3 regions of the Pseudomonas sp. ArH3a genome follow, and region 3 is predicted to be linked to each of the others. Evidence: predicted binding sites of a transcription regulator. Region 3 holds the regulator's gene; each other region holds the start of a gene.

Evidence for each region. The regulator FliA, encoded in region 3, starts transcription of late flagellar genes. The targets are predictions, from matches to a motif close to CTAAAGTTTNNNNNNNNNNNGCCGNTAA.
Region 1: the regulator FliA is predicted to act here: its motif matches at 6,030-6,057, upstream of K0P33_RS31285 (methyl-accepting chemotaxis protein).
Region 2: the regulator FliA is predicted to act here: its motif matches at 6,279-6,306, upstream of K0P33_RS14990 (methyl-accepting chemotaxis protein).

What each region holds. Positions count from the first base shown of each region.
Region 1 covers NZ_CP080330.1:6,760,936-6,770,931, forward strand. The annotation lists gene K0P33_RS31270 (ABC transporter six-transmembrane domain-containing protein) at 24-938, shown strand; gene K0P33_RS31275 (benzoate/H(+) symporter BenE family transporter) at 1,017-2,264, opposite strand; gene K0P33_RS31280 (PLP-dependent aminotransferase family protein) at 2,407-3,906, shown strand; gene K0P33_RS31285 (methyl-accepting chemotaxis protein) at 3,955-5,931, opposite strand; gene K0P33_RS31290 (LysR substrate-binding domain-containing protein) at 6,107-7,027, opposite strand; gene K0P33_RS31295 (NorM family multidrug efflux MATE transporter) at 7,165-8,568, shown strand; gene K0P33_RS31300 (bifunctional diguanylate cyclase/phosphodiesterase) at 8,695-9,996, opposite strand, start outside.
Region 2 covers NZ_CP080330.1:3,294,199-3,304,194, reverse strand. The annotation lists gene K0P33_RS15030 (FMN-dependent NADH-azoreductase) at 1-339, opposite strand, end outside; gene K0P33_RS15025 (MFS transporter) at 572-1,744, shown strand; partial or broken gene K0P33_RS15020 (AraC family transcriptional regulator) at 1,841-2,149, opposite strand; gene K0P33_RS15015 (LysR substrate-binding domain-containing protein) at 2,278-3,186, shown strand; gene K0P33_RS15010 (MmcQ/YjbR family DNA-binding protein) at 3,183-3,536, shown strand; gene K0P33_RS15005 (amidase) at 3,523-4,815, opposite strand; gene K0P33_RS15000 (DUF1294 domain-containing protein) at 4,937-5,320, opposite strand; gene K0P33_RS14995 (undecaprenyl-diphosphate phosphatase) at 5,317-6,147, opposite strand; gene K0P33_RS14990 (methyl-accepting chemotaxis protein) at 6,373-8,007, shown strand; gene pnuC (nicotinamide riboside transporter PnuC) at 8,723-9,286, shown strand; gene K0P33_RS14980 (AAA family ATPase) at 9,283-9,807, shown strand; gene ggt (gamma-glutamyltransferase) at 9,986-9,996, opposite strand, start outside.
Region 3 covers NZ_CP080330.1:5,009,041-5,019,036, reverse strand. The annotation lists gene flhF (flagellar biosynthesis protein FlhF) at 1-655, shown strand, start outside; gene fleN (flagellar synthesis regulator FleN) at 761-1,594, shown strand; gene fliA (RNA polymerase sigma factor FliA) at 1,591-2,331, shown strand; gene K0P33_RS22880 (chemotaxis response regulator CheY) at 2,500-2,874, shown strand; gene K0P33_RS22875 (protein phosphatase CheZ) at 2,893-3,681, shown strand; gene K0P33_RS22870 (chemotaxis protein CheA) at 3,693-5,921, shown strand; gene K0P33_RS22865 (chemotaxis response regulator protein-glutamate methylesterase) at 5,970-7,082, shown strand; gene K0P33_RS22860 (flagellar motor protein) at 7,082-7,822, shown strand; gene motD (flagellar motor protein MotD) at 7,838-8,725, shown strand; gene K0P33_RS22850 (ParA family protein) at 8,777-9,565, shown strand; gene K0P33_RS22845 (CheW domain-containing protein) at 9,565-9,996, shown strand, end outside.

The DNA of each region.
Region 1 (9,996 bases), 1.8 Mb from region 3:
CTATCACTCCTTTGGTGCACCCCATGTCATCCGCCACCCCGAAAATTCTGATCGAAGAAAGCAAGAAAATCGGCCAACAGTCCGCCAGCCAGACGTTGAAAGCCATCGCTCGGGCTTATCCCGGCAAGCTGTTCTGCACCTTGTCGCTGGTTGCACTGGAGAATGCGCTGCTGCTGGCGTACCCGCTGTTTGCCGGGTTCGCGGTGGATTCAATTATCCGTGGCGATGCCGGCAGCGCGTTGTTCTACGCCGCCGTAGTCTTGGCGTTCTGGGTCGTCGGGGCGGCGCGTCGGGCGTTGGACACGCGCACGTTCACGCGGATCTATGCCGACCTCGCGGTGCCGGTGATCCTCAATCAGCGCCTGCAAAACCACAGCACCTCACGGGCTGCGGCGCGGGTGGTGTTGGCACGGGACTTTGTCGACTTCTTCGAAAAACACGTGCCGATCATCGCCACGGCGTTGGTGTCGATCGTCGGCGCGGCGGTGATGTTGTTGGTGATCGAACCGTGGATCGGCCTGGCATGCCTGACCGCGTTGCTGTTGTGCACCACCTTGCTGCCACGCTTTGCACGGCGCAATCAGGAGCTGCATGAACGCTTGAACGACCGCCTGGAGAAGGAAATCGGCCTGGTGGAAAAGGTCGGCGCACAGACCTTGCAGCGCCACTATCAAGTACTGTCGCGCCTGCGCATCTGGCTGTCTGACCGCGAAGCCGCCGCGTTCCTGTTTATCGGTACGCTGGCAGCCCTGCTGTTTGTGGTCGCGATCAGTCAGTTGGCGCTGTCGCCGGCAGTCAAGGCCGGCCACGTGTACGCCGTGATGACTTACCTGTGGACCTTCGTCAGCAGCCTGGACGAGGCGCCAGGCATGGTCGATCAACTGGCGCGCCTCAAGGATATCGGCAAGCGCGTGGACCCAGGCCTGGGCGAGCGCTAGGTATCGGTCACCGCCCCATTATCCAGCGCCTTGGCCACTCGCAGGCCTTGGCGATTTCTACTGGAGGGGCACCCATCATTAGGCCCCTTCCTTGGCCGTCACCACCGCCTCGGAAACCGGCGCAACCTGCCCGCTGCGACGTGGCAAGCGGCCATTGAGCAGCGCGTACGCGGCCAATCCGATCAGCAATCCCCAAAACGCTCCACCGATCCCCAGTAGGGTGATATTTGCGGCGCACGCCAGGAAGGTGATCAGCGAGGCTTCACGGGATGTGACGTCAGCCATAGCGTTGGCCAGGCTGGCGCCGATGGTGCCAAGCAGGGCCAACCCGGCCAGTGTGGTAATGAACGCCGCCGGGAGCGCCATGAATACGGCGGCCAGCGTCACCCCGAAAACCCCGACGAGTATGTAGAACACACCTGCGGCAACCCCCGCGACCCAACGCTTGTGCGGATCCTGCGAAGCTTCCTTGCCAGTGCAAATGGCGGCGGTGATCGCTGCGACGTTGAACGCGTGAGAGCCGAACGGTGCCATTAACAACGAGCCCAGCCCGGTAACCGTCAGGATCGGGTTGGCGCTGGTCTTGAAACCATCGTTGCGCAATACCAGCATGCCCGGCATGTACTGGCCCGTGAGGGTGATCAGAAACAGCGGGAGCGCCACACTGAGCAGCGCATTGAGCGAGAACTGCGGCGCGGTGAATACCGGCGCGGCCAACTGCAAGGACAGGCTCGACAGATCCACGCGCCCCTGCAGCAGCAGAAATGCCAACCCCAGCACCAAAATGCCAACGACGGCGTAGCGGGCGGTAAACCGCTTGAGTACCCCATAAGCGGCAATCAACAACCCGACCAAGACAGGGTCCAGGCTCATGCCACCAAACGCGCCGATGCCAAACTGCAGCAGAATGCCCGCCAGCATGGCCGCAGCAATGCCCGGCGGAACCAGCCGAATGACTTTTTCAAAGAAGCCGGACAGCCCCAGTAGTACAAACGCAGCGGCTGAAATCATGTAAGCGCCGACCGCCTCGGCGTAGGGCGTGGTAGAGAGCGCGACCACCAGAAACGCTGCGGCGGGGGTCGACCACGCGGTGATAATCGGTTCACGGCTCAGCCAACTGAGAAACAGCCCGGTCACGCCAACGCCAATTGAAATCGACCAAACCCACGAGGCTGTCAGTTCGGGACTGAGCCCGGCCACCTTGGCAGCCTGAAACACCAGAATAAACGTGCCGCCATAATTGACGATGACTGAAATCAGCCCCGCAATCACGGGCGGGAAAAGGTCGCGCAGGCGTAGCGACGACGGCGATACCAGAGAAGACATGGGTGTGTTGCTCCTTGCAATAAGAGGGATTGAGCCTCGCCTGATGGGTCAGTTATCGGGGGAAAGCCTGAGACACAGGTGCAAGCCTACGGCTAGACTGGCCTGCTGTTGCAGACCAATTCATCCAAATGGGGCAGACCGCATGGCGAAAACCTTCGAGCTGGAAACGCTGCAGATGCGGCTCAACGAGGAAGAGTTTCAGCTTCTGGATCTGCACCAACGCATTCAGCGCGCACTGCGTGCGCTTATCCTCGACGGGGCGCTTGCGCCCGGCCTGAAGCTGCCCGCGACGCGGGTACTGGCCAAGTCATTAGGCATTGCCCGCGATACGGTGGAGAACGCCTACGTGCAGTTGCAACGCGATGGTTTCATCGTACGGCGCGAGGGCTCCGGCAGTTATGTGTGCGAGGCCGTAGGCGCCCAATTGCGCGGCGCCTCCCGCCGACGCATCAAGGCGCAGGAAGTCAAAAGCAGCCAGGCGATAAGCGGCGCCGGCTTGAGCCAGCGGGGGCGAATGATCCTCGACAGCGGTGGCGTGTGCGACCAACAGGTAATCAAAGCATTCGCCACTGGCCTGCCCGAAACCCGCTCCTTCCCGACCGACGTTTGGGAGCGCCTGCAACGCCAGGTGATGAAAGACTGTCGCAGTAGCGTGCTGTTGCACGGTGACCCGCAAGGGGCCGAGCCGTTACGCAACGCCATCGCCACCTACTTGAACCTCGAACGTGGGGCCAAGTGCTCCCCCAATCAGGTGGTGGTGCTGAGCAGCACTCGCCAGGCCCTGTTTCTGTGTGCGCAGTTGCTAGTGGACGTCGGCAAACCGATCCTGCTGGAGAATCCGGGTTACTTTGGCGCCAGGAAAGCCTTTGAAACCGCCGAGACCAAGGTAGTGCCCATCGATGTCGATGGTCAGGGCATACGCACCGACCTGCTGCACGCCGACCGCAGCGGCGCCAATTGCGTGTATGTCACGCCCTCTCATCAATACCCGACCGGCGCCACGTTAACGCTGGAGCGACGTTTTGAATTGATCAACTGGGCCGCGGAAAAAGGCAAATGGATCATCGAGGATGACTACGACAGCGAGTTTCACTACGACGGCAAACCCACTGCCTGCGTGCAGGGCCTGGACAAGTATCAGCGCACGCTTTACATCGGCACCTTCAGCAAGACCCTCTACCCCGGCTTGCGCATGGGCTACATGGTGCTGCCCCATGAACTGACCAAAGCCTTCACCTACGCCCGCAGCATGATGGACGGCCACACGCCGCAAATCCTGCAACTGACACTGGCGCGCTTTATGGAGGACGGTCACTACAACGCCCATGTACGCGCGATGCGCAAACTCTATGCCGGGCGCCAAGCCATCATGCTCGACGCCATCGGCAAGCACCTGGGCGATGTCGTCACGGCATCTCGGCCCCAGGGAGGCCTGCAAATCCCCTGCGTGTTGCATGAAGGTTGGTCGGAAGAAACAACCATCCGCCAGGCCGCCAGCGCAGGCGTGCAACTGCCCGGTCTCAGCCGACTGTATGCCGGTGACGAAAAGAAACAGGGCTGGCTATTGGGCTACTCGTCCTTGACCGCACATGAAATCGAAACCGCCATGCTGCGCCTGGCGAACGCGCTCAAAACCCGCTAGCCCAGCGCCCACAGGGGCTGCTCAGTAGCGGGCGCTTTTGTGTCGCCTTCAGCGAAACCGGTCTACTTCATGCCGCAAACCTGCCGCCAAGGTCTCCAGCTCCTTAGCGGTAATCGCCAGGTTCGACACCACTTCACGCTGCTCGCTGTTGGCCAGCGCAATGCTCTGCAAGTTGCTGCTCAGCAAGGTCGCGGTGCTGCTCTGCTCTTGGGTAGCGGTGGTGATCGCCGCAAATTGCTGACCCGCCGAGCGGCTTTGCTCGTCGATCCGCGCCAGGGCCGAAGCCACGTCGGCGTTGAGCGACAGGCCTTCCTGCATCAACACGTTGCCGTGTTCCATGGTGCTGATGGCGTTGCCGGTTTCCTGCTGGATGCTTTGGATCATCCCGGAAATTTCATCGGTGGCCTGGCGGGTGCGCGAGGCCAGGTTGCGCACTTCGTCGGCGACCACGGCAAAACCGCGGCCTTGTTCACCGGCGCGGGCGGCTTCGATAGCCGCGTTGAGCGCCAACAGGTTGGTCTGTTCGGCAATCGAGGTGATCACACCCACGATCCCGCCGATTTCCTGGGAGCGCTGGCCCAAGGTATTGATCACCGTGGCCGTGCTGTTCAGCGCGGTGGCGATATGTTCCAGCGACGACGAGGCCTCTTGCATCGAGGTCCGGCCGATGCGGGTTTGCTGCGCGTTTTCCTGGGCCAACCGCTCGGTGTTGCCCATGTTGTCGGCGATGTTCAGCGAGGTGGCGCTAAATTCTTCCACCGCGCCGGCCATGCTGGTGATCTCGCCGGACTGCTGCTCCATGCCTTCATAGGCGCCACCCGACAAACCGGACAACGCCTGGGCACGGCCGTTGACCTCTTCGGCGGCCTTGCGGATATGCGAGACCATGGTCGACAGCGCTTCACCCATCTGGTTGAAGCTGCGCGCCAATTGGCCGATTTCATCATGGCTGGACACATTGAGACGCGCGCTCAAATCACCCGCGCCGAGGGCTTCGGCTTGGCGTACCAAGTCACTCAGCGGCTGCAATTTGCTGCGCAGCAACCACACCGCCGCGCCTACCGCCAGCAACATCGCCAGCACGCTGCCGATCACCAGGCGAATACCCACCGCCCAGGTCACTGCGCGGATTTCGGACTTCGGCATGCTCGCCACCACCGCCCACGGGCCGCCGTCGAACGGTACCGAGACACTGTAGAAATCTTCGTTCTTGTCGCTCCAGAAGCTGCCTTTGCCTGGGTTCTTGGCCAGGTCGAGCATCACCGGGATCGCCTGGTCCAGCGCCTGCACGCCGGCCGGTGGCACCAGCCAGTGTTTCTGTTCGTCCAACAAGGCCAGGGAGCCGGTCTGGCCGATACGGAAGCGCTTGAGGTTATCGAACTGGGCCTTCTGCGCGTCGGTGTAGTCGAAACCGACAAACAGCACCGCAATCACCTTGCCGGCAGCATCGCGCACAGGGGTGTACTGGGTCATGTAGGAGCGGTCGAACAGCACAGCACGGCCGACATAACTCTGCCCGGCGAGCAGCCGTTGATAAGCCGGATGCTGGTGGTCCAGGGCCGTACCGATGGCGCGACTGCCGTCTTGTTTGGTCAGGGATGTGCTGACGCGAATGAAGTCTTCGCCGCTGCGCACGAATACGGTGGCCACACCGCCGGAGGTGTCCTTGAATTCATCGACCTCATCGAAATTGTTGTTCAACAGGTCGAGGCCCAAGAACAGGCTCGGTGTCTGTACGCCAGCCACCGTGACCTGCTGCTCCCCACGCACACTCAAACCGGCGCCGAAGCGCTTTTCAAACAGCCCGCTCAAACGCTGGGTACTTTCGCGCAAGGTGCTGTGGAAGGTATTGAGTTGGTCAGCAAGCAAGCGCGCCTCGCTGGCCAGGTGCTCCTCGCGCGTGTCGAGGTTGGCAGAGTCGAGGGAACGCAGGGCGAAAACCGTACTGCCGCTGATAACGACAGCCAGAATCACGGCGAGTGCGAGGCCTAACTGGGAGGCAATCCGAGCACGAGGTTGAGACATGACAGCTCCTGGCCGAGGCCAGGATCATCCTGATCTCTTAGCGCTGCTCGGCAAATTATCGGGTGGGAAACGTTGGCACGGTGCGTTCCAACACACCTTCTTCGGCGGGCGCGGGCAATACTTGAGCGATTCACAGGGGTATCGCGCAAACGATTGCACAAAGGTGTGTAGCGCCTCAGTCGAGGCGCTCGACCTGGGGCAATTCCATGGCCTTGACCTCACCCTGGAGAAACTCCGCCAACCGCCGTAAGCGTTCACCGCCGGGACGGGTTTTAGGCCACACCAAATAGTAATTTTCCCCACTCGCCACCGCTGTCGGCCACGGCAGGCTCAATCGCCCCTGGGCCACGTCTTCGGCCACCATCAGCAGGTCGCCCATAGAGACGCCGTACCCGCGCGCGGCAGCGATCATGCCCAATTCGAGGGTGTCGAACACTTGCCCGCCCTTGAGCGACACCTGGGACGACAGCCCCATGCGCTCGAGCCAATTGCGCCAGTCGCGGCGGTCGGGCGTTGGGTGCAGCAGCTCAGCGGACGCCAGGCGTGTGACATCCCAGGGCCCGTCTTCCAGCAGGTTCGGTGCGCCCACCGGGATCAGCAGCTCGGGGAACAGGTAGCTGGCCTCCCAGTCCGCCGGAAAATGCCCGTAGCTGAGCAATACCGCGCAATCGAACGGCTCCTGGTTGAAGTCCACTTCATCCACGCTCATCCACGCACTGGTCAGTTGCACCTCATTGCCCGGCTGCAACGCCCGGAAGCGGCTGAGGCGCGCCAGCAACCAGCGCATGGTCAGGGTCGATGGCGCTTTCATGCGCAGGATGTCGTCTTCGGCATTCAGGGTATGACAGGCCCGCTCCAAGGCGGCGAAGCCCTCACGCACGCCGGGCAGCAGCAGGCGCGCCGCTTCGGTGAGCTGCAGGTTGCGGCCGCTACGCTGGAACAGGCGGCAGGCGAAATGCTCTTCGAGCGTGCGGATATGCCGGCTGACGGCACTTTGCGTGATCGACAGTTCCTGCGCCGCCCGGGTGAAGGAGTTGTGCCGTGAGGCTGCCTCGAATGCGCGCAGGGCATAAAGCGGGGGGAGACGACGTGGCATAAATGAACCTGCGACAGGGCAATACCGAACCCTACCATGAGTTTTAATCATGTAAACGATCGCTTTTATCCTTTTGTGTAATGCGTCAGGAGCGCCGAGAATCAACCCTTTCCCAACCCTTCGACTTTTTGAGCGTGATGATCATGCAGCCTCCGGTGCGTACTGAACTCTGGGCCATTCTGCGGCTGTCAGGGCCGTTGATTGCCTCACAGTTGGCGCACATGCTGATGGTGCTGACCGACACCCTGATGATGGCCCGCCTGAGCCCCGAAGCCTTGGCCGGTGGCGGCCTGGGCGCGGCGAGCTATTCGTTCGTGGCGATTTTCTGCATCGGCGTGATTGCCGCCGTCGGCACCCTCGTGGCCATCCGCCACGGCGCGGGCGACATCGAAGGCGCCACTCGCCTGACCCAGGCCGGGCTTTGGCTCGCCTGGCTGATGGCCTTGGTGGCCGGCTTGCTGCTGTGGAACCTCAAGCCGGTGCTGCTGATGTTTGGCCAAACCGAAACCAACGTGCACGCGGCGGGGCAATTCCTGACCATCCTGCCGTTCGCCCTGCCCGGCTACCTGAGCTTCATGGCGTTGCGCGGTTTTACCAGTGCCATCGGCAAGGCCACGCCGGTGATGGTGATCAGCCTGTGCGGCACGGTGCTCAACTACTTCCTCAACCATGCGCTGATCGAGGGCATGTTCGGCCTGCCGAAACTCGGTTTGATGGGCATCGGCCTGGTCACGGCCATTGTCGCCAACGGCATGGCCCTGGCGCTGATGTGGTACATCCGCAGTAACCGGGCGTATGCGGCCTACCCACTGAGTTCGGGCCTGCTGCGCCTCAACACCCAGTATCTGCGCGAGCTGTGGCGCCTGGGCCTGCCGATTGGCGGCACCTACGCGGTGGAAGTCGGCTTGTTTGCCTTCGCCGCGCTGTGCATGGGCACCATGGGCAGTACGCAATTGGCGGCGCATCAGATTGCCCTGCAGATTGTTTCGGTGGCGTTCATGGTGCCGGCGGGGATGTCGTACGCGATCACCATGCGCATCGGCCAGCATTACGGCGCCGGGCAGTTGCTGCAGGCGCGCATGGCGGGGCGGGTTGGTATCGGCTTTGGCGCGGTGGTGATGTTGGGATTTGCGGCAGTGTTGTGGCTGTTTTCCGATGCGCTTATCGGGTTATTTCTCGACCATAACGACCCGGCGTTCCATGACGTTATCGTCCTGGCCGTCAGCTTGCTGGCCGTAGCCGCGTGGTTTGAGTTGTTCGACGGTGTGCAGACCATCGCCATGGGCTGCATCCGTGGGCTGAAAGATGCCAAGACCACCTTTCTGGTGGGCTTGGGCTGCTATTGGCTGATCGGCGCGCCGGCCGCGTGGTTGATGGCGTTCACCCTCGGCTGGGGGCCGACCGGCGTGTGGTGGGGCTTGGCGCTAGGCCTGGCGTGTGCGGCAGTCAGCCTGACGTGGGCGTTTGAGGCGAAGATGAAGCGGATGATTCGCCGGGAGCCGGAAATACAGCCTGTATTCCAAGCCATGCAACCTGACTAATAGGATGTACTCGGTCAATGTGGGAGCTGGCTTGCCTGCGATGGCAGGCACCTCGGTGTGTCAGGCATAACCAGGTGATGCCATCGCAGGCAAGCCAGCTCCCACAGTGTTGATTGGGTTCGCAACCTAACCCAGCAGCGCCTGCTGGCTCTTGCCGAACGTCAAATATTCCACCAACTCCGGCAACGGCAACGGCTTGCTGATCAAGTAACCCTGGGCCTGGTCGCAGCCGAACAACCGCAACAGCGCCAGCTGCTCAGGGGTTTCCACGCCTTCGGCCACCACTTCCAGGTTGAGGTTGTGGGCCAGGTTGATCATGGCGTGCACCAGCTTGCGGTTTTCTTCGCGCTCTTCCATACCGCCGACAAAGCTCTTGTCGATCTTCAGCAAGGCAATGGGCAGGCTGTTGAGGTGCACAAACGACGAAAACCCGGTGCCGAAGTCATCCAGGGAAAACCGCACACCCAAGCGGCCGAGGGCGTCCATGGTCTGTTTGACCAAGTCACTGCGGCGCATCACGGCGGTTTCGGTCAGTTCAAACTCCAGCCACTGCGCCTCCACACCGCGCTCGGCAATCAGCCGGCTGAGGGTTGAGAGCAATTGGCTGTCCTGGAACTGGCGAAACGACAGGTTGACCGCCATGTGCAGCGGCGGCAGGCCGCGTTCGCGCAGGTTTTGCATGTCGCGCAGGGCTCGGGAGATTACCCAGTAACCCAACGGTACGATCAGGCCACTCTGTTCGGCCAACGGCACAAATTCGCTGGGCGGCAACAACCCACGCTCACCGTGGCGCCAGCGCACCAAGGCTTCCAGGCCGACGATATGCCCATCGTCCAGGTCCAGGCGCGGTTGGTAATGCAGTTCCAACTCGTCACGGCGCAACGCACGGCGCAATTCACTTTCCAGGTCGGCCAGGCTGCGCGCGTTGCGGTTGATGCGTTCGTTGAAGATATGAAACGTGCAGCCTTGGGTGCTTTTGGCTTGCTGCATGGCGATGTGCGCGTGCCACATCAACGGGTCGGCGCCGGCGCGCGCGCGGGCATGCGCCACACCCAGGCTGCAGCCGATCAGCAGGCTTTCGCCGTCGACCCAATAGGGTTCGGCCATGGCTTCGGTGATGCGTTCAGCCATCCATTCAGCACGCTGGGGCGCGCGGCGGGTATCAATCAGCAGGGCGAATTCGTCGCTGCCCAGGCGCGCCAGTTGGTCGCCAGCTTCGAGCTGGCTCTTGAGGCGCGAGACCACTTGCAGGATAAGCCGGTCACCGGCCTGGTGGCCTAATGCGTCGTTGGCATGCCGGAAATTGTCGAGGTCGAGATGGCCGAGGGCCAGGCCACGGCCTTCGTTTTCAGCCAGCCGCGCCGCCAGCAAGGTCTGGAACCCCTGGCGATTGGCGATACCGGTGAGCGGGTCCTGTTCGGCCAGGCG
Region 2 (9,996 bases), 1.7 Mb from region 3:
GACGGCGATGCGGTCGATCCAGGCCTTGAGCTGAGAAGGTACCGAGAAGTTGTACATGGGCGCACCCATCACCACAGCGTCGGCGGCGATGAACTCAGCCAGCGACGAAGCGCTGAGGTCAGCCTCGTGCTTTTGTACTGCGTCACGCAACTCGGCAGCGGTGCCCAGGGCGCCCAGGGTCAGGCCGGAAAAGTGGCTGATGCCTTCGCTCGCCAAGTCACGGTAAGTCACTTCCACACCCGGCTCAGCCGCTTGCCAGGCCTTGACCACAGCAGCGCTGAGCTGACGCGAAGCCGAGTTGTCGCCGAGGATGCTGGAATCGATATGCAACAGTTTCATGTGGGATCTCCAAGTGAGGATCGCGGCTAGGCGATCGAGTGAGGTTGATCCTACACACGAACCCAATGATCGATTAGAGGGGCAAAATATGATTGTTCGTCCTGCCAGCAGGACAATGCTTTTTTGCAAAAAACCATTCCAGTCGGCTTGATGCCCACACCTCTGCGGCACTGGATTTCACCCGTGCTTCACTTCATTCTCGCCGGCTGACCCGACAGCCACCGGCCATCCCATGCACCCACCTTCTCCCGCCCTGACCAAGGGCCTGACCTTGATCCTCGCCATCTGCTGCGGATTTTCGGTTGCCACGATTTACTACAACCAGGCCATGCTGCCGCTGATTGCTAACACCTTCGAGGTGTCCACCGCGCACGTCGGGCAAATCGCGATGCTCACGCAATTGGGCTACGCCAGCGGCCTGCTGCTGTTCGTGCCGCTGGGCGACCGGATCAGCCGGCGCACGCTGATCCTGGCCGTGCTGTGCCTCAACTTCATCAGCCTGCTGGCCTCGGCCGCAGCGCCGACCTATGCCTGGCTGCTGGTGGCGAGCGTGCTGCTGGGGCTGTCGGGTATCAGCGCGCAGGTGATCATTCCCGCCGCTTCGGACCTGAGTACCGTTGAGCAAAAAGGCGCCGTACTGGGCTTGATGGTCAGCGGCTTGTCTGCCGGCGGGTTGCTTGCCAGGACCGTCAGCGGCGTGGTCAGCGGATGGCTGGGCTGGCGCGGCATGTTTGCGCTGGCAGCGGCGCTGGATGTGCTGCTGTTCATGGCGATTCTGACGCGTATGCCGGTGTCGATTTCAACCAGCAAGCTCGCGTATGGCGCCTTGCTCAAATCCCTGTGGGGCCTGGCCAGGCAATACCCGACCCTGCGCCAATCAGCATTCAAAGGCGCCCTGGTGTTTGGCGCCTTGAATGTGTTCTGGGGCTCGATGGCGGCCCTGCTGGCCTTGCCGCCGTATGGATTCTCGAGTGCCCAGGCAGGCCTGCTGGGCCTCTCGGCCATCGTCGGTATTCTTTGCGCATCGACCATCGGCCAACAAACCCGACGCCATGGGCGTCTGCTCGAGCGCGCGGGCATCACCACCGTGCTGGTGGCGTTTATCCTGATCTATACCCTCGGGCCAAGCGGCTGGTGGTGGCCGATCTTGATCGCGGCGACCTGTCTGGACCTGGGTAACCGGATCAACCAGTTGGCCAACCAGACCCGCGTGTTGGCACTGGAGCCGTCCGCGACTAGCCGACTCAACACGGTGTTCATGGTGGTCTACTTTATCGGCGGCGCCTTGGGTTCGGCGGCTGGAGCCTTTGCCTCCGAGCATTACAGTTGGCAGGGCCAGGCGCTGACCGGCGCGGCATTTGCCGGGTTGGCCCTGTTGATCACGACGTTCAGGGCACACAAGTAACCCTGTGGCGAGCGGGGCAAGCCTGCTCGCCACAACACCAGGCCTGCTCATCGCAATCAATGCGACGACACATAAATCGACGCCGATCTTGGCGCAGGCCGTGGCGGCGGTGATGTCGTTGCGCAGCATCAATAAGCGCGCCTGGTGCAGGCGCGTGGACTTGAGGTATTGCATCGGCGAGGTGTCGGTGACCGTGCGAAAGTGCGCATGAAAACTCGGCACGCTCATCATCGCCCCCCTGGCCAGTTCCCCCGCGTCCAAATGCTGGTGGTAGCCCCCATGAATCTTGCGAATCGCCCGCGCCACCTTGCCGAACGGGCCCCGACGGTTGAGCGCGGCGCGCAGGGAGCCGCCCTGCTCGCCCGTGATGATCCGGTCGTAGAGCTCGCCCATCAGCGTCGGGCCAAAGCGGGGCCGCTGCGCCCCCCCTGCGGCAGCAAGCTTCCTCGCCACAGCAGCCTCCAATATTTGTAGTGGATTTGCCCTCGCCAGACGCGGATAGTTCGTCCCACTGACAGGACAATAGGTTGACCATGCAAGACCTCAACGACCTCTACTATTTTGCCAAAGTCGTCGAAGCCGGCGGCTTTGCGGCGGCCGGACGGCTGCTGGGCATCCCTAAGTCGCGGCTTTCACGGCGCATTGCCGAGCTGGAAGAACGTCTCGGCGCACGCCTGTTGCAACGCACCACCCGCCAACTGACCCTCACCGCCGTCGGCGAGCGCTACCTGCGCCATTGCCAGGCCATGCTGCTGGAAGCAGAAATGGCCGACGAGGCGGTGGCCAGCATGTCCAGCGAACCGCGCGGGCGCCTGCGGGTCAGCTGCCCGGTGGGCATGGCCCAGCACCTGCTGCCGGACATGGTCGCCGGTTTTCTCGCCGCCCACCCGCTGGTGCAGCTTGAAATGATGCTGGTGAACCGCCGCGTTGATCTGGTGGCCGAAGGTATCGACGTGGCCCTGCGCGTGCGCGAGTCAGGCGATGAAGACCCGCTGCTGGTGACCAAACGCCTGCGCCAGGCCCAGGCCATCCTGGTGGCCAGCCCTGAATTCATACAAGGCCGGCAAATCGACAGCCTCGAAGACCTCAAGCAACTGCCGGTACTGGGCGCCCTGGAAGCCGACCGCCTGGTGCACCTGCGCCTGATCGACCCACAAGGCAAAAGCGAAGACCTGGCGCTGGAAGCACGCCTGGGCATCGACGACTTCATTGTGCGCAAAGCCTGCGCCCTGAAAGGCTTGGGCTTTACCGTACTGCCGATGATGTATTGCGAAGAGGAATTGGCCAGCGGCCAATTGGTGCAACTGCTGCCGCAATGGTCCTCGCCGGGAGGCTGGTTGCAGGCGGTGTACCCGCACCGTCGCGGCGTACTGCCGGCCATTCGTGCCTGGATCGACTACCTGGAAGAAGCCTTCAAGGGCTGCGGAGATCGCTTGCTATGAAAATGACTGAAGCACAGGTCGCCGCTTTCTGCCTGAGCCTGCCCGGCGCGCGGGAAGACTGCAAATGGGGCGGCGTGCGCGTGTTCTCGATTGCCGGCAACAAGATGTTCGCCCTGCAAAACCTGCGCGGCGAGTCGCTGGCGTTCAAGGTCGACAAAGAACTGTTCCTCGGCCACGTGGACCGCCCCGGCATCCATCCGGCGCCTTACCTGGCGCGAGCCCAGTGGGTCATCATGAACACGCCCTACCCGATCGGCGCCGAGGAACTGCGTGGGCTGTTGCAGCGTTCTCACCAGTTGGTGGTGAGCAAACTGCCCAAGCGCACGCAAGTGGGGCTCAGGTTGGATTGACAAAAGGCACGGCGCGCTCAATAGCCATCGCCGCCGCCAGCGCCAAATGCTCGTGCCACGGGCGCGCGACGATCTGCACGCCTACCGGCAATCCCGCAGCATCGGTGCCTGCTCGCACGACCACACAGGGCCAACCCGCCAGGCTGTACGGCAAGGTGTGACTGAACAGCCCCGGCCGTTCGGCACCCAGCCGCGACGCGGGCGCGGCGTCAACCGGGCACAGGATAAGGTCGTAGTCCGCCATGAAACCTAACATCCCACTGCGAAACTGATCCCAGTCGGCAAACAGTTTTATCGACTGCGCACCGGTGCCTTTGCTCATCGCCCAGTAGCGCTCGGTAATCTCGCGTGAGTGCCTCAGTACCGATGGGAACGCTGGATAGATGACGGCGCCCGCGCGCTCCAACAGATTGGCGGCTACCTGCAGCGTGGCTTGAGTTATCTCGTCAGCGGGCGCTATACCGCCGTCGCAATACCAAGCCACGCGCAAGCCGCTCAGCGCTTGAGCCTCTACAGCGCGTATGGGCATCGGAATTACGCCGGCATCCTGCCCATCTTCGCCGGCAATCACCTGGAGCACCAAGGCCAGGTCTTCCACATGCCGGGCCATCGGACCAATCTGGCTGCGACAGTCACTGAACCCGCCCGGGTGATCGAAAACCCCGGTGTTAGGCACGCGGCCAGTGGTGGGTTTTAAGGTGCTAACACCGCAAAAATGCGCCGGTACGCGCAAACTGCCGCCGGAATCACTGCCCAACCCCACCGGTGAAAGCCCCGCAGCAATGGCCGCCGCTTCGCCGCCGCTGCTGCCGCCTGGGCTATGGGACAGCGCATGCGGGTTAAGGGTGGCGCCATAGACGGGGTTGTCGGTCACCCCACCGCCACCGCCCGGCGGGCAGTTACTTTTGCCCAGCAGGATGGCGCCGGCAGCTTTCATACGCGCCACTACCACGGCATCCTGCGCCGGCCGGTAGTCAGCGCGCTCAGCCAAACCCGCCGCCGACACCACCCCACAGGTATCGATAACGTCTTTGACGGTAAAGGGAACGCCCTGCAGCACGCCGCCATACTCACCTTGAGCGACGGCCCGATCCGCCGCCCATGCGCCGGCCAACGCCGTCTCGGCGCACACTTGCACCAGCGCGTTGATCGCAGGGTTTTGCGCCTCGATACGGGCAAGGTAGGTGGAAACAATGGCGGTGGAGGTGAGCTTGCGCTGTTGAATCAGTGCGCCAAGCTCAGTCGCTGAATGGCGTAGCAATGAATCCGAGAAAGACATTCGTGTTGGCCCAGTGCATTCAAGTGCCTGGAGCATAACGCCAGTGTGGTGCGGGCTCCTATCAATGATTGGGTAAGGTGCTTCCCACAGCTTTGTAGGGAATATTCCTAGCGCCTCTGCCCTACAACACCGACAGCAAGGTACCGCCCAGGAACAGTTGGTCAAGCCAGAACACCTGGTGCAGCAACACAATCACCCAGAACAGCACCTGATATGACACTTTGCGCGTCTTGTGCCGGAACACCTGCTGGGCGATCAATGCTCCAGGCCAGCCGCCCGCCAGCTCCACGGCATGCAGGATGTTTTCGCGAACGCGCGGGCCCTCTGTCTGTGCCTTGCGCTTGTCGCCCCAGTACAGAAAAAATGCCACCACGCTGACCACACCATACGCCGCCAGCGGGATCACCGTCTCACCGCGAGACCACACCAACGCCGCGCCAATCAGCGGCGCGGCGCACAGCACCCCAAAGATCAACGCCTTCAGGCGCGGGTGCTGAATGTTCATGGCTTGACCGCAGACCAGTCGATCCAGCCGAACTGCCAGGTCGCCAGAATGACTAGGCCAAACGCGATCCGATACCAGGCAAAGGCCGCATAGCTGTGGCTGGCGATGAACTTGAGCAAGGCCTTGACCGCGATCATCGCGAAGATGAACGAGGTGACAAAACCAATCGCGAACACCGGCAGGTCATCGGGCTGGAACAGGTGACGGTACTTGTAGCCCGAATACACCGCCGCACCGACCATGGTCGGCATGGCGAGGAAGAACGAAAACTCGGTGGCGGTCTTGCGCGACAGGCCAAACAACAGGCCGCCGATGATGGTGGCGCCGGAGCGCGACGTGCCCGGAATCATCGCCAGGCACTGGGCCATGCCGACCTTGAGCGCGTCTTTCCAGGTGATCTGATCCACGGTTTCGGCGTGAACCGCGTGCTGCCGGCGTTCCGCCCACAACATGATCACGCCACCCACTACTAGGGCTGTGGCCACGGTGATCGGGTTGAACAAGTAATGCTTGATCAAGTCGGCAAAAATCACCCCCAGCACGATCGCCGGCAGTACGGCGATGATCAGGTTAACCGTGAAACGCTGGGCATTGCGCTGGGTCGGCAAGCCGGTGACCACATCGAGGATCTTGCGGCGAAACTCCCAGACCACGGCCAGGATCGCGCCCAATTGAATGATGATGTTGAACGCCTCAAAGCGTTCGCCGCCGAAGCCGATCAAGTCAGCGACGATGATCTGGTGGCCGGTGCTGGAAATGGGCAGGAACTCGGTCAGCCCCTCCACCACGCCAAGAATCAATGCCTGTATGGCGGTCCAAAAATCCATGCTTCCCCCGAAGGTCATGCTCAGCGGCATGCCTTGACTGTCTTTTTAATAGTTCACTGACGAGCGCACTCAAATTCCGGTGCTGATTTTCAACATCGATCTGCAAAAATTTCGTGAAAAATCAGGGAGTACTCAGGTTTTTCGATTACAGGCCGAAAGCCTATCAGACAAGCCGGAAATGTCGATGCAGCGCCCAAAAATATAAAAGCATGGAGTGACAGGACGATGAACAGTTTGCGCAGCATGTCGATCAGCCGCCGCCTCTGGCTGATCCTGATAGTCGCCGTGTTGATGCTGCTGACCTTGGGGCTGTTGATGCTCAAGCAGATCCACGGCGACCTCTACCAGGCCAAAAGCCAGCAGACCCAGCATGTGGTGCAGACCGCCAGCGGCGTGCTGGCGTATTACCAGAACCTTGAAAAAACCGGGGTACTGACCCGTGAAGCCGCGCAGCAGCAAGCCTTGAGCGCGGTGCGTGGCCTGCGCTACGACCACGACGATTACTTCTGGATCAACGACCTGACGCCGGTGATGATCATGCACCCGGCCAACCCCAAGCTTGACGGCAAGAACCTCTCGGCGATCCGCGACCCGGACGGTTTTGCAGTGTTCAACGAGTTCGTGATCCTGGCCAAGGCCAAAGGTGCCGGCATCGTCAACTACCGCTGGCCCAAGCCGGGTGCCGAAGCGCCGGTGGAAAAAACCTCGTATATCCAACTGTTCGAACCCTGGGGCTGGATTATCGGCTCCGGCGTTTACGTGGACGATGTGCAAGCCGAATTCAATGGCCAGGTGTGGAAAACCTCGCTGATTGTCCTGGGCATCGCGCTGGTGATGACGTTGCTGGTGGTGCTGATCGCCCGCAGCATCGTGCAACCCTTGCAGGCGGCGGTGAACGCTATGGCCAATATTGCCAGCGGCGAAAGCGACCTGACGCGCAGCCTCGATACCCATGGGCGCGACGAAGTCACCCAACTGTCCAAACACTTCAACAGCTTTACCGCCAAGCTGCGCCAGGTGGTCGGCCAACTGCAGGTGTGCGCCAACGCCTTGGGCCAGTCGTCAACGGAGCTGGGCACCAACGCCAGCCAGGCCCATGACCGCAGCCAGCAGCAGTCGCAGCAGATGGAGCTGGTGGCGACGGCAATCAATGAAGTGACCTATGGCGTGCAGGACGTGGCGAAAAACGCCGAGCATGCCGCCAGCGAAATGCGTGACGCCCAGGCCCAGGCGCAGCAAGGCCAGGTGAATATCGACGGCAGCTTGCTGCAGATCGATCAGCTCTCCAGCACCATCAGCCAGGCCGTGGAGGTGATCCGCACGCTGTCCAGCGAAAGCACACAGATTGGCGGCGTGCTTGAGGTGATTCGTTCCATCGCTGACCAGACCAACCTGCTGGCGCTTAATGCTGCGATTGAAGCTGCACGCGCGGGGGAACAGGGCCGTGGTTTTGCCGTGGTGGCGGATGAGGTGCGGCTGCTGGCTCAGCGTACGCAAAAATCCACGGCTGAAATCCAGGTGATGATCGAGCGCCTGCAAGGTCATTCGGAAGCGGCAGTGAAGGTGATCAGCGACAGCCACAGCGCTTCGCAACTGACCATTGAACAGGCCGGCCAGGCGGGTGCCAGCCTTACTGCCATCGGGCAGGCCTTGCATAACCTCAACGGGTTGAATGCCTCGATTGCCAGCGCGACGTTGCAACAGGCGCATGTGGTGGAAGACATCAACCAGAACGTTACCCAGGCGGCCGGGTTGTCTCACAGCACCGCGCTGGCGGCGCAGCAGTCCAGCGTGGCGAGTGCGCATTTGCGTGGGTTGAGTGAACAGTTGGATGGGTTGTTGCGCCAGTTTAAGGTTTAGATCGCATTGCTGGGCTGCTATGGGAGCTGGGGGGGCTAGGGGGTTATCGGGGCGCCTAAGATCAAAATCAACAGCACGGCGGCCTAGTAGCCGACCTGAGTGGTTGAATCAAAAGCAAAGCCGAGGCGGCCTTACAGCCGACCTGATCCTGGAAGCCGAACTCAATCAAATGTGGGAGCGGGCTTGCTCGCGAATGCGGTGGTGTCAGATACAAGTGAGTTGACTGACCCACCGCATTCGCGAGCAAGCCCGCTCCCACATTTAGATCTCATTACATCAGGCAGAAGCTGTGTTGCTGTGCTTCTGCCCTGCTTCTGCTTCTACCACTCAGGTCGGCTACTAGGCCGCCGTGCTCTTGCTTTTGATCTTGATCTTGATCTGAGGCGCCCCGTTAAACCACGCTGGCCGCACGCAGGCTTGAATCCGTGGGTAACCCGGCAGGACGCCGGGTTAGCCGCGATGGGCCAAGGATGGCCCATGGCGGCGGCCCACGGATTCAAGCCTGCGTGCGGACACACCGAGCCACAGCGAGGTGCCAAGTGGTGGGGCGAAGACTTTTTGGTTACTTTTGTGTCTTTACAAAAGTGACCCGCTGTAAGAGCGGAACCCTAAGCCGCCGTTACCCAAATAACGGATATGTACTCACACCAACGTTTGAAGAAAACTCACCTCTGGTTACAATCACCGCCCTCTCCCACTCTCCCAAGGAACCACCATGTCCGGGCTTGAACTGTTCGCCGCCGCCCTGGGAGTGATTGCCGTCTGGCTGACGGTCAAGCAGAACCCTTGGTGTTGGCCCATCGGCCTGGTCATGGTGTTGCTCTACACCTGGGTATTCTTCGACGTAAAACTCTATTCCGACATGCTCCTGCAAGTGGTCTACGCCGCCCTGCAACTTTACGGCTGGTGGCAATGGACCCGCGCCGGCCAAGTCAAGCAAGGCCGTCAGGTCACCAGCCTCGGCGTACCCGCGATCATCACCAGCCTGGCCATCGGCGCCGTCTTCAGCCTGTTGCTCGGCGCCGCCATGGCCCACTGGACCGACGCCGCCCAGCCGTGGCTCGACGCCGCCCTCACCGGCTTCAGCCTGGTGGCGCAAATGTGGATGGCGCAAAAACGCGTGCAGTGCTGGCCGCTGTGGATTGCCGTGGATGTGATTTTCGTCGGGTTGTTCCTCTACAAAGGCCTGTACCTCACCGCCGTGCTCTACGCCCTGTTCACCGTGATCGCCGTGCAAGGCTGGCGTGAATGGCGCGCCGACCCGGCGCTGCACGCATGAAGGTAGTGGTACTGGCCGGCCCCGAGTCCAGCGGCAAAAGCTGGCTGGCGGCGCAACTGCACGCGCACTTTGGCGGCCTTATGGTGGGCGAATACGTGCGCCATTTCATCGACCACCACCAACGCGACACCACCCTGGCGGACATCCCCGCTATCGCCCGTGGCCAACTGGCCTGGGAAGACGCCGCCCGCGCCGAACAGCCCAACCTACTCGTCCTCGACACCCACCTGCTGACCAACAAGCTGTGGAGCCAAACCCTCTTCGGTGACTACCCGGCGTGGCTGGACAGTGAGCTGCTGGCCCGCCATTACGACCTGCACCTGCTGCTCTCTCCCGAGGATGTGGAGTGGACCGCCGACGGCCAGCGTTGCCAACCGGAACTGGCGGATCGCCGCGCGTTTTTCCAGGGTAGCCTGGAGTGGATCGAGCAGCACCATAAGCCCGCCGTGGTGATTCGCGGCAACTGGGAAGAGCGCCGTGCCCAGGCATTTGAAGCGGTAACGCAACTGCTCAACGCGTAATACCGACCACCGGATCAACGCAGTCCCTTTCTCTTCGCGCCAGTCAATCTTCTAAAGGAGATTGGCCTATAAACATGCGCATCATTGAAGGTGGCGATTTTCAGCGCGCTCATGGGGCGGGGTCCTTCCAGGGCTCTTGGGGTAGAGCCCGGAAGGTGTGCAGATGCTCAATCAGTCCTTAGTAACCGA
Region 3 (9,996 bases):
TGCCATGGTCGGCCCTGCCGGCATGGGCAAGACCACCACCCTGGCCAAGCTGGCGGCGCGTTATGTGCTCAAGTACGGCGCGCAGAACATCGCGCTGGTGAGCATGGACAGCTACCGCATCGGCGCCCAGGAGCAGCTCAAGACCCTGGGCCGCATCCTCAATGTGTCGGTGACCCACGTCGACCCGGGCCAGTCCCTGGCCAACGCCCTCGACCCGCTGCTGCGCAAGCGCGTGGTGCTGATCGACACCGCCGGCCTGCAAGCCAGCGACCCGGCGCTGCGCATGCAGCTGGAAAGCCTGGCCGGGCGTGGCATCAAGTCGAAGAATTACCTGGTGCTTGCAACCACCAGCCAGAAACAGGTTCTTACCGCTGCCTACCACAGCTACAAGCGCTGCGGCCTGGCCGGTTGCATCCTCACCAAGCTCGACGAAACCGCGAGCCTGGGCGAAGTGCTGAGCCTGGCTATCAGTCATGAATTACCGGTTGCTTACCTGACCGACGGGCCGCGGATTCCGGATGATCTGCATCTGCCGCGCCGTCATCAGTTGGTCAGCCGTGCTGTCAGCGTGCAAATGCAAGAAGAGCCTAGCGAGGAAGCGATGGCCGATATGTTCGCCGACCTTTACCACCACCCGGCAAAACGGGTCGGTTGAGGCGGGATGAACACCGTGAAATGTACCTACATCGATGGTCTGCAAGCGATTCACGCGGCCAAGCCATGTAGCCTGCGTCTAAGCAAGACAAGGTAAAGAAATAAAATGGGCAGCATGCATCCCGTACAGGTGATCGCGGTGACCGGCGGCAAAGGTGGCGTCGGGAAAACTAACGTGTCAGTGAATTTGTCCCTGGCCCTGGCAGAGCTTGGCCGTCGCGTCATGCTGCTGGATGCTGACCTGGGCCTGGCGAACGTCGACGTTCTGCTGGGGCTGACACCCAAACATACCCTTGCCGATGTGATCGAAGGCCGCTGCGAGCTGCGCGATGTGCTGCTGCAGGGCCCCGGTGGCATTCGTATCGTGCCGGCCGCCTCGGGCACCCAGAGCATGGTGCACCTGAGCCCGGCGCAGCATGCCGGCCTGATCCAGGCGTTCAGCGATATCGGCGACAACCTCGACGTGCTGGTGATCGACACCGCCGCCGGGATCGGCGAGTCGGTGGTCAGCTTTGTGCGCGCCGCGCAAGAAGTGTTGCTGGTGGTCTGCGACGAACCTACGTCGATCACCGACGCCTACGCCCTGATCAAATTGCTTAACCGTGACTACGGCATGAATCGCTTTCGCGTGTTGGCCAACATGGCCCAAAGCCCGCAAGAAGGGCGAAACCTGTTCGCCAAGTTGACCAAGGTCACGGATCGCTTCCTCGATGTCGCCCTACAATACGTGGGCGCAGTTCCCTATGACGAGTGTGTACGCAAGGCTGTGCAAAAGCAGCGTGCAGTCTACGAAGCGTTCCCTCGTTCCAAATGCGCATTGGCGTTCAAGGCTATTGCTCAGAAGGTCGATACTTGGCCGTTGCCCGCTAACCCTCGGGGGCATCTGGAGTTTTTCGTCGAGCGATTGGTGCATCAGACGAGCGCAGGACCGGTGCTATGACAGCCAGCGGCTACAACCTTTACAAAAAGTCGGCACGTGACAGCCAGGGCGAGTTGATCGAGCGCTATGCGCCGCTGGTCAAGCGCATTGCCTACCACTTGCTGGCACGCCTGCCCGCCAGCGTGCAGGTCGAAGACCTCATCCAGGCCGGCATGATTGGTTTGCTCGAAGTGTCGACCAAATACGACGCGAGCAAAGGCGCGAGTTTCGAGACGTATGCGGGTATTCGTATACGTGGCGCGATGCTCGATGAGGTGCGTAAAGGGGATTGGGCGCCGCGTTCGGTACACCGCAACACGCGAATGGTCAGTGACGCAATTCGCTCAATTGAAGCAAAAACCGGTCGTGACGCTAAAGATCATGAAGTTGCGGCCGAACTCCAATTGAGTCTCGACGATTACTACGGGATTTTGAACGATACCTTGGGCAGCCGCCTGTTCAGTTTCGACGACCTGTTGCAGGACGGCGAACACGAAGGGCTGCACGAGGATGGCGCGAGTGCACATCTGGAGCCGTCGCGCGACCTGGAAGACGAACGTTTCCAGGGGGCGTTGGCGGACGCGATTGCCAATTTGCCGGAGCGTGAGCGACTGGTGTTGTCGCTGTACTACGACGAAGAGCTGAACCTCAAGGAAATCGGTGAGGTCCTGGGGGTCAGCGAATCGCGTGTCAGCCAGTTGCACAGCCAGTGCGCAGCCCGCTTGCGGGGGCGATTGGGAGAGTGGCGCACGCGCTGACAGGCAGTGTGGGGACACTGCAGACGCTACCGCGAAGGCTGCATGCTTTCGCGGGTTCGTTGCGTGGTGCCCTGGGCAGTCCTTTTTGTGTAACGCCTGTTGATTGAAATGGCGCGTCCAGGTGCTGGGCGCGTTTAAGACTGCTTGGAGGTCGAATTGGACAAGAACATGAAAATCCTCATCGTTGATGACTTCTCAACGATGCGGCGGATCATAAAAAACCTGTTGCGTGACCTTGGGTTCACTAACACGGTCGAGGCGGATGACGGCATTACGGCGATTCCGATCCTCAACAGCGGGAGCATTGACTTTCTGGTAACCGACTGGAACATGCCGGGCATGACCGGCATCGACTTGCTGCGCCACGTGCGCGCCGATGAAAAACTGCGCAGCCTGCCTGTGTTGATGGTGACCGCCGAAGCCAAGCGTGAACAGATCATCGAAGCCGCCCAAGCTGGGGTAAACGGCTACGTGGTCAAGCCATTCACTGCACAGGCCTTGAAAGAGAAGATCGAAAAAATCTTCGAACGCATCGGTCATTGATGCTGCCACGGGGGAGCTATGGAGCATAAAGAAACGTCACAGGGAGACTTTGAGTCGACCCTGAAAAAGCATGCTCACCAGTTGGTTGAAAGCCTTGAAAAAGGCCAGTTCGGCGACGCGGTGCAGTTAATCCATGAGCTTAACCAGACCCGTGACCGCGGCCTGTACCAGGAAGTGGGCAAGCTCACACGCGAGCTGCACAGTGCGATCGTCAATTTTCAGATTGACCCGCACATGCCCCAGGCCGAAGAAATTTCGCAAATTACCGATGCCACCGAACGCCTGTCCTATGTGGTCAGGCTGACAGAGGCGGCGGCCAACCGCACCATGGACCTGGTGGAAAACGCAACGCCCTTGGTCAATGGCATGACCACCGAAGCACAAGCCCTGAGCGTTGACTGGGGCCGCTTCATGCGTCGCGAAGTGGGGGCCGAAGAGTTTCGTGATTTGGCGCGTCGGGTCGACGGCTTTTTGTCGCGCAGCGAGCAGGACAACCGTACGGTTGCCAGCAACCTCAATGACATTCTGCTGGCCCAGGATTACCAGGACCTCACCGGTCAGGTGATCAAACGCGTGACCCAACTGGTCACCGAAGTGGAAAGCAACCTGCTCAAATTGGTGCTCATGGCCGGCCAAGTTGATCGTTTTGCCGGCATCGAACATGACCGCGAAGCGATCCTCTCGGAAAAAGATCCACAAAAACATCTCGCCAAGGGTGAAGGTCCGCAGATTCATGCCGATAAACGTGAAGACGTTATGTCAGGTCAGGATGACGTAGATGACCTGTTATCCAGTTTAGGCTTCTAAGGAGCACCCACATGAGCTTCGGCGCCGATGAAGAAATCCTTCAGGATTTCCTTGTAGAGGCCGGCGAAATTTTAGAGCAACTGTCCGAACAACTGGTCGAGCTGGAAAGTCGACCGGATGATGCGAACCTGCTCAATGCAATTTTTCGCGGTTTTCACACTGTAAAAGGGGGCGCCGGCTTCCTCCAGCTCCATGAGCTGGTGGAGTGCTGTCACATCGCCGAGAACGTGTTCGACATCCTGCGTAAGGGTGAGCGCCACGTCGACTCGGAACTGATGGACGTGATTCTGGAAGCATTGGATGCGGTCAACGGCATGTTCAGCGAAGTGCGCGAACGTGCCCCGATCACAGCGGCCACGCCGGAACTGCTGGCCGCCCTGGCGCGCCTGGCAGAACCTGCCGCCACCCCGGCTGCGCCGGTGGTGGAAGCAGCGCCTGCTGCGGTTGCTGAGCCGGAAGCGGATGTGACCGACAGCGAGTTCGAGCAGTTGCTCAACTCCCTCAGTGCGGTGAAGGCCGAGGCTGAGGCGCCGCAAGCGCCGCAAGCGCCTGCTGCGCCCGCAACGCCGACCAGCGAAGACATCACCGACGCAGAGTTCGAATCCCTGCTCGACCAGTTGCATGGCAAAGGCCAGTTCGCCGCTGACGTGGTGGCACCCGCCGCCGAGTCGAAAGCGCCAGCGGCCCCGGCCAGCAACGACATTACCGACGACGAATTCGAAGCGTTGCTCGACCAGCTGCATGGCAAAGGCACGTTTGTCGCTGAAGCCTTGCCGCAAGTTGCCGCGACCGCCGCAGCCCCAGTCGCCGGTGCAGCACCTGCCAGTGCGGCACCAGCGGGCGACGGGCTGATCTCTGATCACGAGTTCGAAGCCCTGTTGGATGATTTGCACGGCAAAGGCAAGTTCACCGAAGTGGCCCCGGCCGCTGCGGCGACTGCCGCCCCGGTAGCGGCGAAACCCGCACCGGCCGCCATCCCGGCTGCCGCCAAACCCGCTCCAGCCCCTGCAGCCGCCCCGGCACCTGCGCGAGCTGCGGCGGCGCCGGTGGCCGACAAGCCTGCCAGTGAAGCCGAAACCACCGTGCGCGTTGATACCGCGCGCCTGGACGACATCATGAACATGGTCGGCGAGCTGGTGCTGGTGCGTAACCGTCTGGTGCGCTTGGGCTTGAACAGCGGCGATGAAGCCATGCAAAAGGCTGTGTCGAACCTCGACGTGGTCACCGCTGACTTGCAGACCGCGGTGATGAAAACGCGGATGCAGCCGATCAAGAAAGTCTTCGGCCGCTTCCCACGTCTGGTTCGCGACCTGGCACGCCAGCTCAAGAAAGAAATCAACCTGGAACTGGTGGGTGAAGAAACCGACCTCGACAAAAACCTTGTCGAGGCCCTGGCCGACCCGCTGGTCCACTTGGTGCGCAACGCCGTTGACCACGGCGTGGAAACCCCGGAAGAACGCGAAGCCTCGGGCAAGTCCCGTAACGGCAAGGTGATTCTGGCGGCCGAGCAAGAAGGCGACCATATCCTGCTGTCGATCACCGATGACGGCAAAGGCATGGACCCGGCGATTCTGCGCAATATCGCGGTCAAGCGTGGCGTGATGGACAAAGACGCCGCCGACCGCCTGACCGACACTGAGTGCTACAACCTGATCTTCGCCCCGGGCTTCTCGACCAAGACCGAGATTTCCGACGTGTCTGGCCGTGGTGTGGGCATGGACGTGGTGAAGACCAAGATCAGCCAGCTCAACGGCTCGATCAATATTTACTCGACCAAGGGCCAGGGCTCGAAAATCGTCATCAAGGTGCCGTTGACCTTGGCGATCATGCCGACCCTGATGGTGATGCTGGGCAACCAGGCGTTCGCCTTCCCGCTGGTCAACGTCAACGAGATCTTCCACCTCGACCTGTCACGCACCAACGTGGTGGACGGCCAGGAAGTGGTGATTGTGCGCGATAAGGCGTTGCCACTGTTCTACCTCAAGCGCTGGCTGGTGGCATCGGCCAAACATGAAGAGCAGCACGAAGGCCATGTGGTGATCTTGTCCGTGGGCACCCAGCGCATCGGCTTTGTCGTCGATCAGTTGGTGGGCCAGGAAGAAGTGGTCATCAAGCCTTTGGGCAAAATGCTGCAGGGAACCCCGGGCATGTCGGGTGCGACCATTACCGGTGACGGTCGGATCGCGCTGATTCTTGATGTTCCGAGCATGCTCAAGCGTTACGCCGCACGGCGTATTTGATTCTGGTGGGGCAGGGCGGTATTGCCCGCCCCGCCTAACGGAGTGTTTATGGCAGTCAAGGTCCTGGTGGTGGACGATTCGGGTTTCTTCCGCCGCCGCGTCTCGGAAATTCTTTCCGCCGATCCAACGATCCAGGTGGTCGGCACGGCCACTAACGGCAAAGAGGCGATTGATCAAGCCATTGCGCTGAAGCCGGACGTGATCACCATGGACTACGAGATGCCGATGATGGATGGCATCACGGCAGTTCGACACATCATGCAGCGCTGCCCTACGCCGGTGTTGATGTTCTCCTCGCTCACTCATGAAGGCGCCCGGGTCACCCTGGATGCGCTGGATGCGGGTGCGGTGGACTTCCTGCCGAAGAATTTCGAAGATATCTCGCGCAACCCCGAGAAGGTCAAGCAGATGCTGTGCGAGAAGGTGCACAGCATTTCGCGCAGTAACCGTCGCAGCCTGTTCAGTGCGCCGGCGCCTGCACCGGTTACGCCGCCGCCCGCAGCCCCGAGCACCTTTGGTCGCCCGGCACCTGCGCCGGTTGCGCGTCCGGCCGCCGCTCCTGCGCGTGCAGCTGCGCATTCGCCTGCACCCAAGCGCAAAGCCTACAAGCTGGTGGCCATCGGTACGTCCACGGGCGGCCCGGTTGCCTTGCAGCGGGTGTTGACCCAGCTGCCAGCCAACTTCCCGGCGCCGATCGTGTTGATCCAACACATGCCGGCTGCGTTCACCAAGGCATTTGCCGAGCGTTTGGACAAACTGTGCCGCATCAGCGTCAAGGAAGCCGAGGATGGCGACATCCTGCGTCCTGGCCTGGCGCTGCTGGCCCCGGGCGGCAAGCAGATGATGGTGGATGGCCGTGGTGCGATTAAAATCCTGCCGGGCGACGAGCGTTTGAACTACAAGCCGTGCGTGGACATCACCTTCGGTTCGGCTGCCAAGTCCTACGGCGACAAAGTTCTGGCGGTGGTGCTCACCGGCATGGGCGCCGACGGCCGTGAAGGCGCACGCCTGCTCAAGCAGGGCGGCAGCGCGATTTGGGCCCAGGACGAAGCCAGCTGCGTGATCTATGGCATGCCCATGGCCATCGTCAAGGCTGACCTGGCCGACGCCGTCTACAGCCTGGACGACATCGGCAAGCATCTGGTGGAGGCCTGCCTCTGATGGATGTCTTGAGCCTGATTGGCATCACCATGGCGTTTGTCGCGATTATCGGCGGCAACTACCTTGAAGGCGGCCACCTTGGCGCCTTGGCCAACGGCCCGGCGGCATTGATCGTGATTGGCGGCACGGTGGGCGCAGCGTTGTTGCAATCGCCGATGAGCTCGTTCAAACGTGCGATGCAGATCCTGATCTGGATTATCTTCCCGCCGCGCGTCGACCTGCCCGGTGGCATCGATCGCGTGGTCAATTGGAGCCTCACCGCGCGCAAGGAAGGCCTGCTGGGCCTGGAAGGCGTGGCCGATGCCGAGCCCGACAGCTACGCGCGCAAAGGTCTGCAGTTGTTGGTGGACGGCGCCGAGCCGGAAGCGATTCGCAGCATCCTGGAAGTGGACTTTCTCACCCAGGAAAGCCGCGACATCAACGCCGCCAAAGTCTTTGAAAGCATGGGCGGCTACGCGCCGACCATCGGCATTATCGGTGCGGTGATGGGCCTGATCCACGTGATGGGTAACCTGGCCGACCCGTCGCAGTTGGGCAGCGGGATTGCCGTGGCGTTTGTCGCCACCATTTACGGCGTGGCGAGTGCCAACCTGGTGTTGTTGCCGGTGGCCAGCAAGCTCAAGTCGATTGCTATGCGTCAGTCGCGTTACCGCGAAATGTTGCTGGAAGGCCTGTTGTCGATTGCCGAGGGTGAGAACCCGCGCTCCATCGAATTGAAGCTCCAGGGCTTCATGGATTGATGGGAGGGATTGAGTGTGAGCCGTCGCCGCCGCGAGCCTGAAGAACACGTCAACCATGAACGCTGGCTGGTGTCCTACGCCGACTTCATTACCTTGCTGTTCGCGTTTTTCGTGGTGATGTACTCCATCTCATCGATCAATGAAGGCAAGTACAAAGTCATTTCCCAGGCGCTGGTCGGCGTGTTCAACGACACCGACCGTGCCCTCAAGCCGATTCCAATCGGCGAAGAACGACCCAAGACCGTGACTCCGGCCAAGCCGCTGGTCAACGACAGCGATGAAACCGCCGCTGGCATCGGTGGCACCAGCGACCCTCTGAAAAGCATCGCCGACGACATCAGTGCCGCATTTGGCGACCTGATTAAATCGAACCAGATGACCGTGCGTGGCAATGAGTTGTGGGTGGAGATCGAGCTTAACTCCAGCCTGCTGTTCGCCAGCGCCGACGCGATGCCGAGCGACCAAGCGTTCACCATCATCGATAAGGTGGCGGCGATCCTCAAACCGTTTGAAAACCCTATCCACGTCGAAGGCTTTACCGATAATTTTCCGATTGCCACCGCGCAGTACCCGACCAACTGGGAGCTGTCGTCGGCACGTGCCGCGAGCATCGTGCGCATGCTTGCGATGCAGGGCGTGAACCCTGGCCGGTTGGCGTCGGTGGGCTATGGTGAGTTCCAGCCGGTGGCCAATAACGCCACGGCGGAAGGCCGCGCGCGTAACCGTCGCGTGGTGCTGGTGGTGTCGCGCAACCTAGATGTTCGCCGCAGCCTGACCGGTACCGGCACCGCTAATGCAACACCGGATGCGGCCTTGAAGCGGGCTGGCACACAAACTGCACCGCCAACCGTTAAGCCGTCGGTTCGTCAGAGTGCCGTCAATTCTCCGTCACCGGCTCAATAACTTTATGCATTGTCTCGGTCGCGCTTTAGCCCACCGGGAGGAATCAACCGAATGAGAGTCTGGGCAGTTGCCAATCAAAAGGGTGGGGTCGGCAAGACCACCACCTCCATCGCCTTAGCCGGCTTGCTGGCTGAGGCGGGCAAGCGTGTGGTCGTGGTCGACCTCGACCCGCATGGCTCGATGACCAGCTATTTCGGCTACGACCCTGATGCGCTGGAGCACAGCTGCTACGACCTGTTTCTGCACAAGGGCAGCGTGCCTGCCGACCTGCCTGGGCAACTGCTGCTGCCCACCAGTAACGAAAGCATTTCCCTGCTGCCGTCCAGCACCGCGCTGGCCACCCTTGAGCGCCAGTCGCCGGGGCAGAGCGGCTTGGGCTTGGTGATCGCCAAGACCCTGGCGCAGCTGTGGCAGGACTTCGACTACGCCATCATCGACAGCCCGCCGTTACTCGGCGTGCTGATGGTCAACGCCTTGGCGGCCAGCCAGCAACTGGTGATCCCGGTGCAGACCGAGCACCTGGCGGTCAAAGGCCTGGAACGCATGGTCAGCACCTTGGCGATGATCAACCGTTCGCGCAAACAGGCGCTGCCGTTCAGCATCGTGCCCACCCTATTCGACCGTCGGACCCAGGCGTCTCTCGGCACTTTACGTGTGTTGCGTGACGCTTACCCCGAGACCATCTGGAATGGCTATATTCCGGTGGACACGCGCCTGCGTGACGCCAGCCGCGCGGGCCTCACGCCTTCGCAGTTCGACGGCAAAAGCCGTGGTGTGCTGGCCTACCGTGCGTTGCTCAAGCATTTGCTGTCGCAGCAACTTGTGGCGCAGGTGGCGTGATGAACCGTCCCGTTCAACTCAAGACCCGGCCGCAACTGGCACTGGAATCCTACCTGGATGCGTTGCTGCAGGACGCGACCGAGGAGGAACTGCCGGAACCGATTCTGGTACTTGAGCCTGCCGTCGTAGAGCCCGAAAGCACGCTGGATGAATTCCAGTTGGCGGTGCTCGAAGAACAAGCCCGCGATGCGCACGTCGTGCCGGTTGTTGTGCCGGTTGCGCCGGTTCTTGTGGCGCCTGTTGTGGTCGAGCCTGTGGTGGAAGTCCATCTGCCACCGAGCATCACGCCGCCGCCGGTGACCGGTGATGGCCGACCGTCGTGGGCCGCCGAGCCGTTCGAATGCCTGCTGTTCGACGTCGCCGGGTTGACCCTGGCGGTGCCGCTGGTGTGCCTGGGTTCGATCTATTCGCTGGAAGGCCAGGAGCTGACG